Regions from separate parts of the Bacillus jepli genome, predicted to be linked through region 3. Evidence: predicted binding sites of a transcription regulator. Region 3 holds the regulator's gene; each other region holds the start of a gene.
What was found. Region 3 encodes Rex, which represses fermentation and respiration genes when NADH is low (regulators of the CRP and FNR family bind a similar motif). Its sites were predicted from a motif close to TTGTGAAATATTTCACAA; they were not measured.

Region 1: a site for Rex is predicted at 3,612-3,629, ahead of pflB (formate C-acetyltransferase). Genes of this name have one in related genera too.
Region 2: a site for Rex is predicted at 2,314-2,331, ahead of nadC (carboxylating nicotinate-nucleotide diphosphorylase). Genes of this name have one in related genera too.

The regions. Positions count from the first base shown of each region.
Region 1 covers NZ_JBDFMO010000001.1:423,444-428,791, forward strand. The annotation lists gene ABC371_RS02045 (RNA polymerase sigma factor) at 1-294, opposite strand, end outside; gene pflA (pyruvate formate-lyase-activating protein) at 510-1,235, opposite strand; gene pflB (formate C-acetyltransferase) at 1,257-3,485, opposite strand; gene ABC371_RS02060 (D-2-hydroxyacid dehydrogenase) at 4,161-5,117, shown strand; gene ABC371_RS02065 (excisionase family DNA-binding protein) at 5,174-5,348, opposite strand, start outside.
Region 2 covers NZ_JBDFMO010000001.1:4,045,388-4,050,735, reverse strand. The annotation lists gene ABC371_RS20660 (TRAP transporter permease) at 1-346, opposite strand, end outside; gene ABC371_RS20655 (TAXI family TRAP transporter solute-binding subunit) at 362-1,375, opposite strand; gene nadC (carboxylating nicotinate-nucleotide diphosphorylase) at 1,437-2,288, opposite strand; gene ABC371_RS20645 (aminopeptidase) at 2,773-4,005, opposite strand; gene ABC371_RS20640 (GntR family transcriptional regulator) at 4,463-4,858, shown strand; gene ABC371_RS20635 (ABC transporter ATP-binding protein) at 4,851-5,348, shown strand, end outside.
Region 3 covers NZ_JBDFMO010000001.1:749,389-754,736, forward strand. The annotation lists gene groL (chaperonin GroEL) at 1-782, opposite strand, end outside; gene groES (co-chaperone GroES) at 961-1,245, opposite strand; gene ABC371_RS03745 (CPBP family intramembrane glutamic endopeptidase) at 1,578-2,315, shown strand; gene ABC371_RS03750 (YdiK family protein) at 2,320-2,529, shown strand; gene tatC (twin-arginine translocase subunit TatC) at 2,569-3,318, opposite strand; gene ABC371_RS03760 (twin-arginine translocase TatA/TatE family subunit) at 3,335-3,526, opposite strand; gene ABC371_RS03765 (redox-sensing transcriptional repressor Rex) at 3,562-4,203, opposite strand; gene moaC (cyclic pyranopterin monophosphate synthase MoaC) at 4,206-4,697, opposite strand; gene ABC371_RS03775 (ABC transporter ATP-binding protein) at 4,832-5,348, shown strand, end outside.

The sequences.
Region 1 (5,348 bases), 330 kb from region 3:
TATGGCTTTCTTTTCAGGTGTTGCTTCCCCGGATTCCTTTTCATAAATCCAGTCCGGTAAGAATTGAATGAATTTTTGTTTTCGCTTTAGGTCAATTGCCGTGTGCTTTGCTATCGAAAAAATCCATGTCTTCATTCGTTCTGGATTTTGTAGGCTACCAATGTTTTTCATGACCTTAATAAAGGTTTCCTGTGTAATATCTTCCGCTTCCTGACGGTTGTTTGTATAAAACAACGCAAAATGATAAACATCCCGGTAATACATGTCGTAGATTTTTTCTATATCAAATGACATATTCTCCAATGCCTCGCCCCCAATCAAGAATAAGTCGTATCAATGACTATTTTGTTTCAACCTTTTTTTAAAAAACTTCATCCTTTTACATTTCTCACTATCTTCTCTTTTTCCTGCAATAAAAAAAGAGTATGAAAACGATGTTCATACTCTTAATGGACGAGGGGATAGGTTCACTACCCCTGTAAATATATGGTAGGACAAGGAACCTGTCCCTATGACCCTAGTATTCTTTCTGCGTTTTTGACGCGTTCTTCGGTTGGGGGTTCGACATCCTTAAGTTTGTATTCAAGACTGAGGCTTTCCCATTTGTATATTCCGAGCTTGTGATACGGAAGAACCTCAATTTTTTCCACGTTTTTTAAGGTTTTTATAAACGCTGATAGGTTCGTAAGGTCCTCGTCATTATCACTTATTGTCGGAACTAACACATGGCGAATCCAAACGGGAACATTTTTGTCTGATAAATATTGTGCAAAATCAAGGATATGCTCATTGCTCATGCCGGTTAATTCCTTATGCTTCACCGGATTGATTTCCTTAATATCGAGTAAAATCAAATCGGTTAGTGGGAGCAACTTCTCTAATCGTTCCATGAATTGTGGAGAACGAGTAAAGCATCCACCAGAGCTATCGATCGTGGTGTGTATCCCAAGCTTCTTGCATTCTGTAAAAAGTTCAATTAAAAAATCAAGTTGTAGCAAGGGCTCACCACCACTTACGGTTACACCGCCACCTGATGCCTGAAAAAAAGGAAGATAGGTTTTGATATCATCGATAATCTCTGAAACACTTATTTCCTTTCCCCTATTTAATTTCCAGGTATCAGGGTTATGACAGAACTGGCAACGGAGCAAACACCCCTGAGTAAAAATGACATATCGTAGTCCTGGTCCATCTACAGTCCCACAGGTTTCAATGGAATGAATGCGTCCGTTCATGCTTTTCGTCCTCCTTATTTCTTACATACTTTCGTGGAATGTACGATTTACAACATCAATTTGCTGTTCTCTTGTTAGTTTGATAAAGTTCACGGCATATCCTGATACACGAATCGTTAATTGTGGATACAGCTCAGGATGCTCCATTGCGTCTAATAATGTTTCGCGATCAAAGACGTTCACATTTAAGTGATGTCCTTTTTTCATCGCATATCCATCAAGTAAGCCAGCTAGATTGCTGATTCTCGCTTCTTCCTCTCTTCCTAGTGCTTTTGGAACGATAGAGAAAGTATTAGAAATGCCATCTAAGGCGTATTCATAAGGTAGCTTTGCAACAGAACTTAAGGATGCTAGTGTACCCTTCGTGTCACGACCGTGAAGTGGGTTAGCGCCTGGTGCGAATGGTTCCCCTGCCTTACGGCCATCTGGTGTGTTGCCTGTCTTTTTACCATACACTACATTAGATGTAATCGTTAAAATGGATTGAGTGTGAACAGAGTTGCGATAGGTTTTATGCTTTTTAATCTTCGTCATAAAACGTTTTACAAGTTCAACCGCGATGTCATCGACAAGGTCATCGTTGTTGCCGTATTTCGGGAAGTCTCCCTCAATCTCATAATCTACGACAATTCCATTTTCATCACGAATTGTTTTAACTTTGGCACATTTGATGGCACTTAGTGAATCCGCAACAACGGAGAGCCCCGCAATTCCACATGCCATCGTACGTAAAACTTCTTTGTCATGGAGTGCCATTTCCAAACGTTCGTAGCTGTATTTATCATGCATGTAGTGAATGACATTTAAAGTGTTAACATAAAGCCCTGCAAGCCATTCGAGCACGACATCATATTTTTGAAGGACCTCCTCATAGTCCAAATACTCAGAAGTAATCGGTGAGTAGCTTGGTCCTACTTGAATCTTCAGCTTTTCATCGATCCCACCATTGATTGCGTAAAGTAATGCTTTTGCAAGGTTCGCTCTAGCACCAAAAAACTGCATTTGTTTACCGATTGCCATTGCAGAGACACAGCACGCGATGCCGTAATCATCACCATACGTTTCACGCATGATATCATCGTTCTCATACTGGATAGAGCTAGTTTTTATAGACATTTTCGCACAATACTTTTTATAGCTTTCAGGTAGGTTCACAGACCAAAGGACCGTTAAGTTTGGCTCTGGTGCTGGTCCAAGATTGTCTAATGTATGCAAGAATCGGAACGAGTTTTTCGTAACTAATGGACGACCATCAATTGCTACACCTGCTAGTGATTCTGTCACCCAGGTTGGGTCACCACTAAATAGTTCATTGTAATCTGGTGTTCTCGCAAACTTCACGAGTCGGAGTTTCATTACAAAATGGTCAACAATTTCCTGTGCTTCTTCCTCTGTTAACATTCCGTTTGCTAGATCTCTATCGATATAGATATCTAGGAATGTAGACACACGCCCTAAACTCATCGCAGCCCCATTTTGTTCTTTTATAGCAGCTAGATAAGCAAAATATAGCCATTGAAAAGCTTCTTTTGCATTTGTAGCTGGTTCAGATATGTCATAGCCATATGTGTTTGCTAGTTCCTTCAGTTCCTGAAGGGCACGAATTTGCTCAGAAAGCTCTTCCCGGTCACGAATAATGTCATCAGTCATGGCTCCATTTCCGGTTTCAAGAAGGTCTTTCTTCTTATCTTCAATGAGTCGGTCAACACCGTATAATGCCACTCTGCGGTAATCCCCGATGATTCTTCCCCGACCATATGCATCAGGCAGGCCAGTGATGATTCCCGCTTTTCTCGCAAGTCTCATTTCTGGTGTATAAGCATCGAACACACCTTGGTTATGTGTTTTTCGATACTCAGTAAAGATTTTGACAATCTCCTCATCGATTTCAAATCCATAAGATTTTGCAGAATCAACTGCCATTCTAATTCCACCAAACGGTTGAAGAGAGCGTTTAAACGGTTTATCTGTTTGAACACCTACCACTTTTTCTTTTTCCTGATCAAGGTAACCAGGCCCATGTGAAGTAATCGTAGATACAATTTTTGTATCCATATCCAGTACTCCACCATTTTCGCGCTCCTGTTTTGTCAATTCCATGACCTGTTCCCAAAGAGCGTTCGTTGCTTCAGTTGGCCCCTTTAAAAATGCTTCATCCCCGCTATATGGTGTGAAATTCTCTAAAATGAAATCTCGTACATCAATATCCTTTTGCCATTTTCCTTCTTTAAAACCAGCCCATGCTTTCATTATCAATGACCTCCATTACAAGGTTTTTAAATGTGTTTTTTGATTACGTGTTTGTCTGAGTTGGATTGCTCACTACTGAACAAACTTCTTTACACCTTCATCATACAACGGGTAGGGTTGGTTGTCATGTGAAATATTTCACAAATTGGTGAAATTACCATTTTAGCCACAATTTCAACAAAATTTGGTCAAAAATGGTGGGTCGTAAAAATTGATGTTTTCATATCAGGGAACTAGCTACTCTAAAATAGATTGAGTGCGTCCACACTCTAGTTACTGGAAAGAGGCATCTTTTCAAATTTGACTGGAGTGCTACCAACCTCCTAATATATGGAGAGTCAAGCGCCTCCAACGCAGCTCGAGTACCACCTTCATCCTAATTCCTGGAAATTCATGTCACTCCATTACGTCTAGAATACCACCAATCTCCTAATTTCAGGAAAGCAATGCCCCTCCATCACAGCTCGAGCACCACCAATCCACTAATTCTTGGAAAACAATTGCTCTCCAACACGTCTGGAGTACCAGCAGCCTCTTAATTCTAGGAAAATAGCAACCTTCCAGAACGCCTTCTCATCCGAATTGTTCTGAACCCACCCCATATCCAATGCTGGTAAAGCAAGCTTGTCTGTATTATTATAAAATTAAATCAATTCTGGGATTGGGGGGAACACCATGTCAAAGCTAGTTATTACTCAAAATATCGAGCAGTCTCATCTCGATCAAATCCAGGCAATCATTCCTAGCTGGGAGATTGTTGCTGGGCGTGATTCATCTGTTTGGTTAGACCATTTAAAAGATGCCGAGGTGATTGTCGGGTGGAAAAAGGAGATTGCGGAGCATTGCATTTTTTCAGACTCCAAGCTTCGTTGGCTGCAAAGCTGGAGTGCGGGTGTTAACAGCATGCCTCTTACCGAAATGGAGAAGAAACACATTCTGCTCACAAGCGCCAATGGGGTTCATGCATATCCGATTTCGGAAACCATTTTTGCCTTAATGCTCGGATTGACAAGGAAAATTCATACATATGTTAAAAATCAGCAGGATAAAAAATGGCACCATTCTGATATGAAGCTTGAGATTCATGAAAAAACAATTGGGATCATGGGTGTAGGACACATCGGGAAAGAGACGGCCAAGATTGCAAAAGCATTTGGAATGACAGTTCTTGGTGTGCGCCATTCAGGACGTGAAGAGGATTTCGTCGATGAAATGTATACGACAGACCAGCTGTCAGAGGTTCTGCCAAGATGTGATTACGTTGTTGTAACATTACCTTTGACGAGTGAAACTCATCATTTATTTGGAGCAAACGAATTTAAGCAAATGAAGTCTTCTGCATTTTTCATTAATATTGGACGGGGCGAGATCGTCGTTGAGGATGAGTTGATTGAAGCACTGCGTTCCGGTGAGATCGCTGGAGCTGGGCTGGATGTGTTTACGAAAGAGCCACTAGATGAGAACAGCCCACTATGGGAATTTGAAAATGTGATTGTGACACCACATACATCTGGTTCAACTGAACATTATACAAAGCGTGTGATTGAAGATATCTTTATCCCCAATTTGAAGAGCTATGCCCAAGGTGGAGTACTACCGAAGAATGTGGTGGATTATAAAAAAGGATATTAGGGACAGTCGCTCTGCCCCTTGTAAAGATTGATGGGATGCGAAACCTCGTGTCCCAATCAATCCTCGTCCTTCACATCTATATCCTCTGGAATTGGTTCGCTTAGCCATTCTTCGTAAAGCTTTTTGTATTTTTCAAGTTGCTCCATCGTTGCATTGAATTGGTCTTTATTCAATAGGTACTGTTCGCCGTCAAAAAGGGCACGCACCTTTTTTTCTTGAATAAGCTTTTTC
Region 2 (5,348 bases), 3.3 Mb from region 3:
ATGGGTCGACAATCGGGATCCGTTCCGATATTCGTTCAGCATGGATGTTAAAATAGATTCCCGCACCTAATGCCAAGAATGAACAGATATAGTCTATAACTGTTGGTGAAGGGCTTGTTCCACTCTTTTTAGAAAAACTATAATACATAAAAGTTAAAAATAGAATGAGAGATAAATGCGTCGCCAACAATTGAATCGGATCTAATTTCCCCCAAATCACGGACCAAACTTGGAACACCGATAGAATGGCTGCGAAACCTATAAATAAATTGAAATGTGGTCCAGTTAAGTGGCGCTTTTCACCTTCCGTGAAGGCTTTTGGTAAAATGTTTTTAAAGCCCATCATGTTGGGAGCTCCCTTCTAGAATTCGTGAATGAGTCCTTTTTCTTTTAAAAATTTTTCCGCACCTGGATGAAGCGGGACTTTCCCAACCTTACTAAAGTTTTCATCTGAAAGATTTTTAAATTCTTTATGAACAGTACTTAAGTATTCAAAGTTTTCATAGATCGCTTTTGTGACACGATACACTTCTTCTTCTGGTACATCTTTATGAACAATTAAAATCGCTGGCGTATAGACGGTACTCACATCTTGATCTAAGAAATGATAGCTACCTTTTCTAATCGTACCTCGTTCCATTCCCAATTTTTCTGCCACCACTTGAAGGATATTTTGATCTATTAATATAAATTTTAAATCATTCGTTGTGGAGGCTTCTAAAATATCACTAGAAGGAACAGATACTGCATCTCCTGTCGTATCGATTCGATTGTCTGCCATCAATTCAAAGGTTGTTGCCCCACTTAAATGATCAACAGACCCACCCCAAGATTCAATGTCTTGATAAGTTACACCGTATTCTTTTAAAATCGCTCGTGTCATAATTTCACCAGCAGAACCTCTTTGGTCAACAGCGAGTCGAATCGGGGCTTTCTTTTGAATTACCTCATCTAATGAATCAAATCCCACATCTCCCCGCGCAATCAGCTGATAATAGTTAGCAGGGATGACAACACTGATTGCCCGAATATCGGGATACGCTTTTTTATATGGCTCTGTTCCACTGAATGCCGCGTACGCTGTCATAGCGTAAGAGATTCCGTATGGGACAGTATTAGTTCCAACACTGGCAGGGTTTTCTACAATTCCGCCCGGTTCGACCGTAATCAGCGATCCTTTATATTCTCGACGAATCGATTCAGCAATCCCTTCCGTAAAAACAGACCAAGCACCGCCTGTTCGTCCACCGATGATGGTCGTTCGAATATCATCTGAAGTACCAACAGAAACCGCGCCAACCTGATTCATGCAACCTGCCAGTAGTAAACTACTTATTAATAAAATGAAAGATAAAGTCCAATTTCTTTGAAACATTATGTTTACCCCCCAATGGGTGATCTTATTGATTAAATAAATCTACACTCAACTTTTTAAATCAGAGGGATTTCTTGTTTCCTTCTTTTACCTGTAAGCTAATATCAAGGGCTTTCACCGAATGAGTTAAAAATCCTAACGAAATATACTGGACACCTGTTCCGGAGTAGGTTGCTAAGTTATCTAAGGTAATTCCCCCAGAGGCTTCGGTGATAATGCCTATTGGAACTAATTGTGTGAATTCCTTCACCTCTTCTGGGCTCCGATTGTCAAACATGATGACATCGGCACCAGCATTTACGGCTTCTAAAACTTCTTCTGCGTTTTCCGTTTCAACCTCAATTTTTACCATGTGACCGATTTTTTCGCGTACGGCTTGAACCGCTTTTGTAATGGAACCACAGTAGGCAATATGGTTATCTTTAATCATGACACCATCATAGAGGCCAAATCGATGGTTCTTGCCGCCTCCGGAGACGACTGCATATTTATCAAGCATCCGGAGTCCTGGAATGGTTTTTCTAGTGTCACAAATATGAATGGAGGGATCGTTTAAAGCCTCGACACATTTATTTGTGACCGTGGCGATTCCACTCATTCTTTGCAAGAGATTTAAAATGACTCTCTCACCAGTAAGCAGGTGAGCAGTTGGTCCGCTAACAGTTGCAATGGTATCACCAACTGAAACTCGATCTCCGTCAGAAAAACGTTGTTCGACTTTGATTGAAGGATCCAACAAATGATACGCTTCTTTAATAACGGCTAATCCAGAAATAATTCCACTTTCTTTCGCAATGAACACACCTTGACTTGTTTGCTCAATGGGAAAGATCGATTGACTAGTGACATCATGTTCACCTATATCTTCAAGTAAAAATTCCTGTAGCATTTTTCGTAATTTTAATAGATTCATAGTTTGCCTCCTCAACTAAATAAGTTTGATAATAATTTCACAAACTTAGGCATATTCCGTTGTAAATTATCTTTTGTTCTCATGGTGAAATTACATCTGTCTTGTCATCTATATTTACATAATACCAACAGAATATCAATAGTATCATTTATAAAATTTTTGGTTGTTATTGCATGTGGATAGGGGGGAGGAATTGAAAAAGCACCATCGGAAGCTAATCCCTGATGGTGCCATCATTGTTTGTCTAGTTCCAGGCGCCATCGGCTTTCTGGACTAGCCAATCGCTTCGGAATGTAAGATGCACCTTCTGTCAGCGCTTGTCTTATGCTTGGACTTGCACAGGACAAGGAAGGCTTCGGCAGCATTATCATCGCACGAAGGAAATGCATGGCATTTTCGAGGAAGTGCTGACATCGACGTTCGCCACAGGACGTGGCGGTAGTTAGTCGATGTTCCGCTACCAAGGCGCTTTGCACATTTCTTGTTAAATAGCCCAGTTTCCGTTGCGGAAGAGAGGTTCAATTTTGCCATCGGCAGTGATGCCGTCGATATCCATTTCACCTGAGCCTACCATGAAATCAACATGCGTGATACTTGAGTTTGCGCCTTTCATCAAAAGCTCATCACGTGACATTGTTTTACCACCTTCAATACAGAAGGCATATGCATTTCCAATTGCAAAGTGATTGGAGGCATTCTCATCAAAAAGCGTGTTATAGAAAAGAATTTTTGATTGTGAAATAGGTGAGCTATGTGGAACAAGTGCAACCTCACCTAAATAGTGACTACCTTCATCTGTTTCCACAAGACGTTTTAAGGTATCTTCACCTGTTACAGCCTTCACATCAATGATTCGTCCATTATCAAAGGTTAATGTAAATTGGTCGATTAGGCTTCCGCCGTAGTTAAGTGGCTTAGTGCTACTGACAAATCCATTTACACCATCCTTTTTAGGAACGGTAAACACCTCTTCTGTCGGCATATTGGCAACGAACTCAATATTTTGTTCGTTTTCACCACCGCCGCCAATCCATACATGGTATTCAGGTAATTCAACGACTAAGTCAGTGCCAGGTGCTTTATAATGTAATTTTTTGTATTTTTTGTTGTTTAAGTATTCAACTTTAGCATGCAAGGCTGCGTTATGTTCCTTCCATGCTTGAACAGGATCGTCAACGTCAACACGAGTTGCTTGGAAAATAGCATCCCATAATTTTTCGACCTGCTCTTCTGAAGAGAGGCTTGGGAAAACTTTTTCGGCCCAACTTTCAGAAGGGACAGCGATGACAGACCAGCTGATTTTATCAGCCTGAGAGTAATTTCGATATTTTTCAAGTGCTTTACCTGCCGTTTTATTGGCATGGGCTATGCGCTCCGGGTTGACGCCTTTTAATAGGTCCGGATTAGAGGAAATGATCGATAAAAAGGCTGCTCCATTTTCCGCTAGTTCTTCCATTCCTTTTGCCTTCCACATTGGATAGTCAAGAAAGGCCTCATCTGGTGCAAGATCAAAGCGTGTGCGGGTAATCTCGTCATCATTCCACTCAATATATACATTTCTCGCTCCAGCCTCATACGCTTTCTTTACAACTTTCCTTACATATTTTACGGCTGAAATAGGTGCATTTATAAAAAGGTTCTGTCCTTTTTGAACATTAACACCAACGCGAACAGCTAAATCAGCATATTTTTCAAGCATTTGTTCGAATTTAGACATATGTATTCTCCTTTTTGGTGGTGCTATACATAGCACGAATGTAAGTGTTACCTTTCTAGTGTATCAGAACCGCTTCGGTCAGCGAAATACAAATTTAACTTTATTCAGTAGGAGTCTCTACTTTTGTTGGAGTGGATGAATGCAAGAAGAGTAACTATCCAATCCAGGACTGAATAAAGTTAAATGCCTCCGGCGGATGCCACAGATTTTCAAAGGAAGTTTTTCGAGCAGTAAGATCAAAGACTAAAAACGCCACTTCCTGTGGCAACGTCTTTGTGACCCACCTCGTGTGGGCCTAAAAAATCTGGGCGCAAATACGCCTTGGTGTATTTGATTAAATAAATAGGCGAACGTATATTGACATGATGATTGATGTGATTTAATGTATTAAGTGTACTATATGATGTGATACACATAAAACACAATTGACATAGAACAACTGAAAGGGGTGTTTTGCTTGTATTTTCAGTTAGATGAACGAAGTAATACACCGATTTGGGAACAAATTGTAAACCAAGTCAAGGAGCTCATTTTAAAAGGAGTCCTTCAGCCGGATGAAAAATTATTAAGTGTTCGCGAGCTTTCTTCAACTTTACTTGTTAACCCAAACACCGTCAGCAAAGCCTATCAAGAGCTTGAACGACAAGGAATTATCGAAACACGAAGGGGAAAGGGTACATTTGTTTCCGAACAGCTTCCAAAGAAAGTGGATGATGAAAAAGTGGAAGAAATCAAACAAACATTAAAGCATTTACTCGTAGAAGCTTCTTATCTCGGGATAAATAAAGAAACATTTGTTGAGTGGATTGAAAAGTATGTAGAGGAGTTAGGAGGGAAGGATAGCAATGCTTAATGTACAAAATCTTTCAAAAAGCATTGAAGGAGAAAAAGTCTTACATGATATTTCTTTTTCAATTGGCGAAGGATCAATTGTCGGCTTGGTCGGTCGAAATGGAGTCGGAAAAACAACATTATTAAGAAGCCTCGTTGGCATTTTAGATGCGGATCAAGGGGAGGTTGTGTTTCAAGGGAAAAACATCGTGACAAACCCTGAGGTGAAAGGGGAAATGGTGTTTGTTCCTGATTCAAATACCACATTTAATGGCTACAGTATCAAAGAGCTTGTCACTCTATATGAAGCGATTTATGTGAATTTCGATAAACCTTATTTTTATCAGCTTTTACAACGCTTCAACCTTCCAGAAAAGAGAAAAATACGTACCTTTTCACGTGGGATGAAGGCTTTATTATTTATCATTTTGGCTATTTCAACAAGAGCAAAACTGATTATATTAGATGAACCAACAAATGGGCTAGATGCGATTGTAAAAAGGAGAATTCTC
Region 3 (5,348 bases):
ACTAGAGTTGCAAGAGCTTCACCTTCAACATCTTCAGCGATTAGTAATAATGGCTTACCTTGTTGAACAACTTGCTCTAATACTGGTAGGATTTCTTGAATGCTAGAAATCTTTTTATCCGTAATTAATACATATGGATTTTCAAGAACTGCTTCCATTTTATCAGAATCAGTTACCATGTATGGAGAAGCATATCCACGGTCAAATTGCATACCTTCTACTACTTCTAGTTCAGTAGAGAAGCCTTTAGATTCTTCAATTGTGATAACACCGTCGTTACCAACGCGCTCCATAGCTTCAGCGATCAATTGGCCAACTTCTTTGTCATCTGAAGAAATAGCAGCAACTTGTGCGATAGACTCTTTACCTTCAATTGGTTTAGAGATAGCTTTTAATTCTTCAACAGCTGTAGTTACAGCTTTTTCAATACCTCTACGCACTACCATTGGGTTTGCACCAGCTGTAACGTTCTTTAACCCTTCGCGAATCATTGCTTGAGCTAGAACAGTTGCAGTAGTTGTACCGTCACCAGCAACATCATTTGTTTTGCTAGCAACTTCAGCTACTAGTTTAGCACCCATGTTTTCGAATGCATCTTCTAGTTCGATTTCTTTTGCAATTGTTACACCATCATTTGTGATAAGTGGTGAACCAAATTTTTTCTCAAGAACCACGTTACGACCTTTTGGTCCTAATGTTACTTTTACAGCATTTGCTAATGCATCAACACCACGTAGCATTGCGCGACGAGCATCTTCACTAAATTTAATTTCTTTTGCCATAATTAAGCCCTCCTCAATATAATCAAATGCGCCTTGGCGTATTTGCGCCCGATTTTTTTCGAGCAAGCTCGAAAAGTTTCCTTTGAAAAATCGTGGCATCCGCCGGAGGCATTTAACTTTATCCAGGCTTTTTCTGAATAAAGTTAATGAATCTTATGATATAAAATGCTGCTTTTTATTAACCAATAACAGCTAAAATGTCACTTTCACGTAAAATTAAGTATTCAGTACCTTCGTATTTCACTTCAGTACCAGCATATTTTGAGAAGATAATGCGATCACCAACCGCAACCTCTAAAGCTACCTTTTCACCACTGTCTAGAACACGACCTGTACCAACAGCAACTACTTTACCTTCTTGAGGCTTTTCCTTTGCAGAATCTGGTAATACGATTCCGCTTGCAGTTTTTTCCTCTGATTCAACTAGTTCAATAACAACGCGATCACCTAATGGCTTTAACAAGTGAAACGACCTCCTCAAATAATTTAAATATTAGTTTCGTCTTCTTATTAGCACTCAAACCACCTGAGTGCTAACACAATTATTATATTAAATAATCTCTAGCCATTTTGCAAGTCATTTGATATAGAAATTTGGAAAAAAGATTCATTTTCACATGCATAATTTGTCCACCCTACCTATCCTATGTTACAAACAGGAAAAATAAACCAACAATTTATTTTCTTTCAATGAAATTTCGAATTTGCATTATACTAAAGGAAAGAAATGAATATATGTTACAATACAAAAGGTGGACAATTTTCAATCATTCCGTCTATAAAAAGGAGATTTTCATGAAAGCTAGATATTGGTATGTCATATTAACGTACATCGTCATGCAGTTCTCTGGGATTTTAGGGATTCCGCTTTTACTATCTTTAGGTGTTGGAAAAAACTTAGATCCAGCCACTGCTACAAATACAATTATTGCACTTTGGACTGTTATTAGTTTTGTCGCTGCACTTCCGATTGTTTTATTTTTATTAAGGCAAGATATGAGAGAGAGACATCAGAACTTACGACGTTCCTCTAAAGGTGAGGCAATTGGATGGGCGATTGCAGGTATTTTTATGGCCATGACAGCCCAGGTGGTTGCGGCAAATATTGAAATTCATTTATTTGGCATTGAGCCAGGCTCTGAGAACACCCAAGAAATTTTGACACTGGTAAAATCTTTGCCATTGCTAGTCATTGTTGTTTCGGTGATTGGTCCAATTCTTGAAGAGATTATTTTCCGCCAAATTATCTTTGGTTCTTTATATAAAAAATTCAACTTTTTCATCTCTGGCTTAATTAGTTCATTAATTTTTGCGGTTGTACATATGGATTTCACTCATATCCTTATCTATACGGCAATGGGCTTTACCTTTGCATTCCTCTATGTACAAACAAAACGAATTATTGTACCAATTTTTGCACATGTGGCGATGAATACTTTTGTTGTAGTGGTACAGACAGTTTTTGCAGATGATATAGAAAGGATCATGAAGCAAGCCGAGAAGCTGCAACAGACATTTATTGGAGGCTTTTAATTTTATGCGAAGAACTTCACCTTTTGCCTTGGGCATCATTTACGCATTAATGGGAATTTTATTTACTTATATTGCAATTAATAGTGCAACGGAGACAGTCTGGAACTTTTCCACAATCCTTCTAGCCGTTGTCGCAACCTTCGACTTTGGTGTGGCAATCAGAATGTTTACCCTGCACTTCAAAATAAAAAAAGTGACAAAGGAAAAAAAATAACCTCCATCCGGAGGTTATTTCTATTTTCTGGACTTTTGTTTATTCCATACTATTTGCTGCCATCATTTCCGCTTTGAGTACCTTTCTGTAGGCACTTCTTGATACAAGAATACTGATTTCATATAATCCGAATAACGGCACAGTAACCATTAAATGAGAGATTATTTCAGGAGGCGTAATTAGCCCTCCAATTACTAATAGAATAAAATACGCATATTTTCGTATTTTCGATAAGAACATCGGTGTGACAATACCGAGTCTTGTGAGAAACATGACGACTACCGGCAATTGAAACAAAAAGCCAAACGGTAAGGTCAACTGTAACAGGAATTGAAAATACTCATTAATCCCGATTACCTGGTTAATATCAAGGCGGGCTGCTAACCTCGTCATAAAATTCACAACAAATGGGAATAGAATAAAGTAGGAAAATGACACCCCTACTAAAAATAAGACTACTGAAATCGGAATATAACTCAAGGTTACCTTTCTTTCCTTTTCATACAAACCTGGACTGATGAACGCCCATAGCTGATAGAGTAAAAAAGGAGAGGAGATAACGAGCGCAATGATAAAAGCAAATTGCATATAAATTTTAATTGGATCTGTCATACGGAAAGCATTCATTGTCAGTTCTTTTGCTTCCTCCGCATTTTGCAAGTAAAGAATGACCGGCTCTGCGAGAAAAAAGCTTCCTAATGCAACAATGAAGAAGAAAACGACTACATAAATCAGTCGTTTTCGTAGCTCACCAATATGATCGTAGACGGACATTTCTTTTTCGTTCATATGACTCATCCTATCATTACTTCACATCAGGAGTTTCATTCTTTTTTACATCATCATCGTCATCATCTGCTAAACCTTTTGTTGCGTTTTTGAATTCACGCAAAGTATTACCTGCTGCTCTTCCTAATTGAGGTAACTTCTTCGGTCCAAAAATAAGTAACGCTGCAAATACAATCAATAGGATACTACCAAATCCAAGACTTCCCACAGTAAGTCACCTCCCAACAAGTGTAAAATATATTTCTATTCTTCATTCGAATAATGCTTTAAAAAGTAAACAAGTGCTTGTAATTCAACAGCTAAGTCAATATGGTGAACACGTATATGTTCAGGCACATTGATTCTTGCTGGTGTGAAATTAAGGATACCTTTGATCCCCTTATTTACGAGGCGATCCGTAATCGCCTGTGCTGCGCCAACGGGAACTGTTAAAATAGCAACCGTGACATCATCAGGCAATTCTTTTTCAAGATCATCTAAATGGTATACCTTGACTCCACCAATACTACTACCTACCTTATTATAATCCACATCAAACGCAAGCTCAATTTTTGTATTATTATTTTTTGAGAAATTATAATGTAAAAATGCGGTACCTAAATTACCGACACCTATTAACGTAACCTTTGTTAATTCATCCTGATCAAGGGTCTTACTAAAAAAGGATAATAAATAATTCACATTATAGCCATACCCTTTTTTTCCCAATGCCCCAAAATAGGAAAAATCTCGCCTAATCGTGGCGGAATCAACCTTGACCGCATCACTTAGCTCTGCAGACGATACCCTCTGCTTCCCCGAGGCATGCAGGTTTTTTAAAAACCGATAATAAAGTGGCAGCCTTTTGGCAGTTGCTTGTGGTATTTTTGACTGTTCCAAATTCATGTTTATTCCCCCGCTACTGGCCTTTTAAAATCACCGTTTTTTCCACCTGTTTTTTCAGCTAAATAGGTTGGCCCAATCACCATCCCTTTATCAACTGCTTTACACATATCATATACAGTTAACGCACAAACCGATGCGGCCGTAAGGGCTTCCATCTCTACGCCGGTACTACCCTTTGTTTTAACTGATACGGTAATATGTAAAATATAATCATCTTGGGTCGTCCAATTAAAGCTGATATCGACGCCCTTTAATGCTAACGGATGGCACATCGGAATTAACTCTGATGTTTTTTTAGCTGCCATAATACCGGCAACCTGAGAAACAGCAAGAACATCTCCCTTGCTAACCTCATTATTTATGATTTGCTCATAAATCAATTTATTTACAGTAATACTTGATTTTGCAATCGCTGTACGAACAGTATCAGATTTCTCTGTAATGTCGACCATTCTTGCACGACCCTGCTCATTAAAATGGGTAAATGATGACATATATCGAACCCTCCCATAAACTATACACTATTTTACCACATCTGTCTTTGTAACATCTGTGAACATTATCATTGCAGTTGCTCTATTAAGATAATATAAGATACACTGTTGTTAGAAACAAGAGGTGAAATAGCATGATTTTACTACAAGTAAATCAGCTCAAAAAATATTTTGCTGCTGATCTTATTTTATCCAATATAAAATTAGAAGTACAAACTCGCGACCGCATTGCCATTGTTGGTCGAAATGGTGCCGGAAAATCGACTCTATTAAAAATTATTGCAGGACAGATGTCACATGATGGCGGTGAAATCATTAAGCCGAAAAGTGTCACAATCGATTATCTCGCACAGGACACTGGACTTGAATCAACGCTTACCATTTGGCAAGAAATGCTTACCGTCTTTGCACCCTTACAGAAACTAGAAAAAGACTTACGAAACCTTGAAGTAAAAATGGGGGACCCCTCCGTTTTTGAAAATCCAGCTGACTATCAAAAACTCCTTGAAGAATACGATCAGCTCCAGGTCGACTTTAAAGAACAGGGTGGCTATCAATATGAAGCTGATATTCGTTCCATTCTACACGGGTTTCATTTTACAGAAGAATACTACGAAACAAAAATATCTAGCTTGAGCGGTGGTCAAAAGA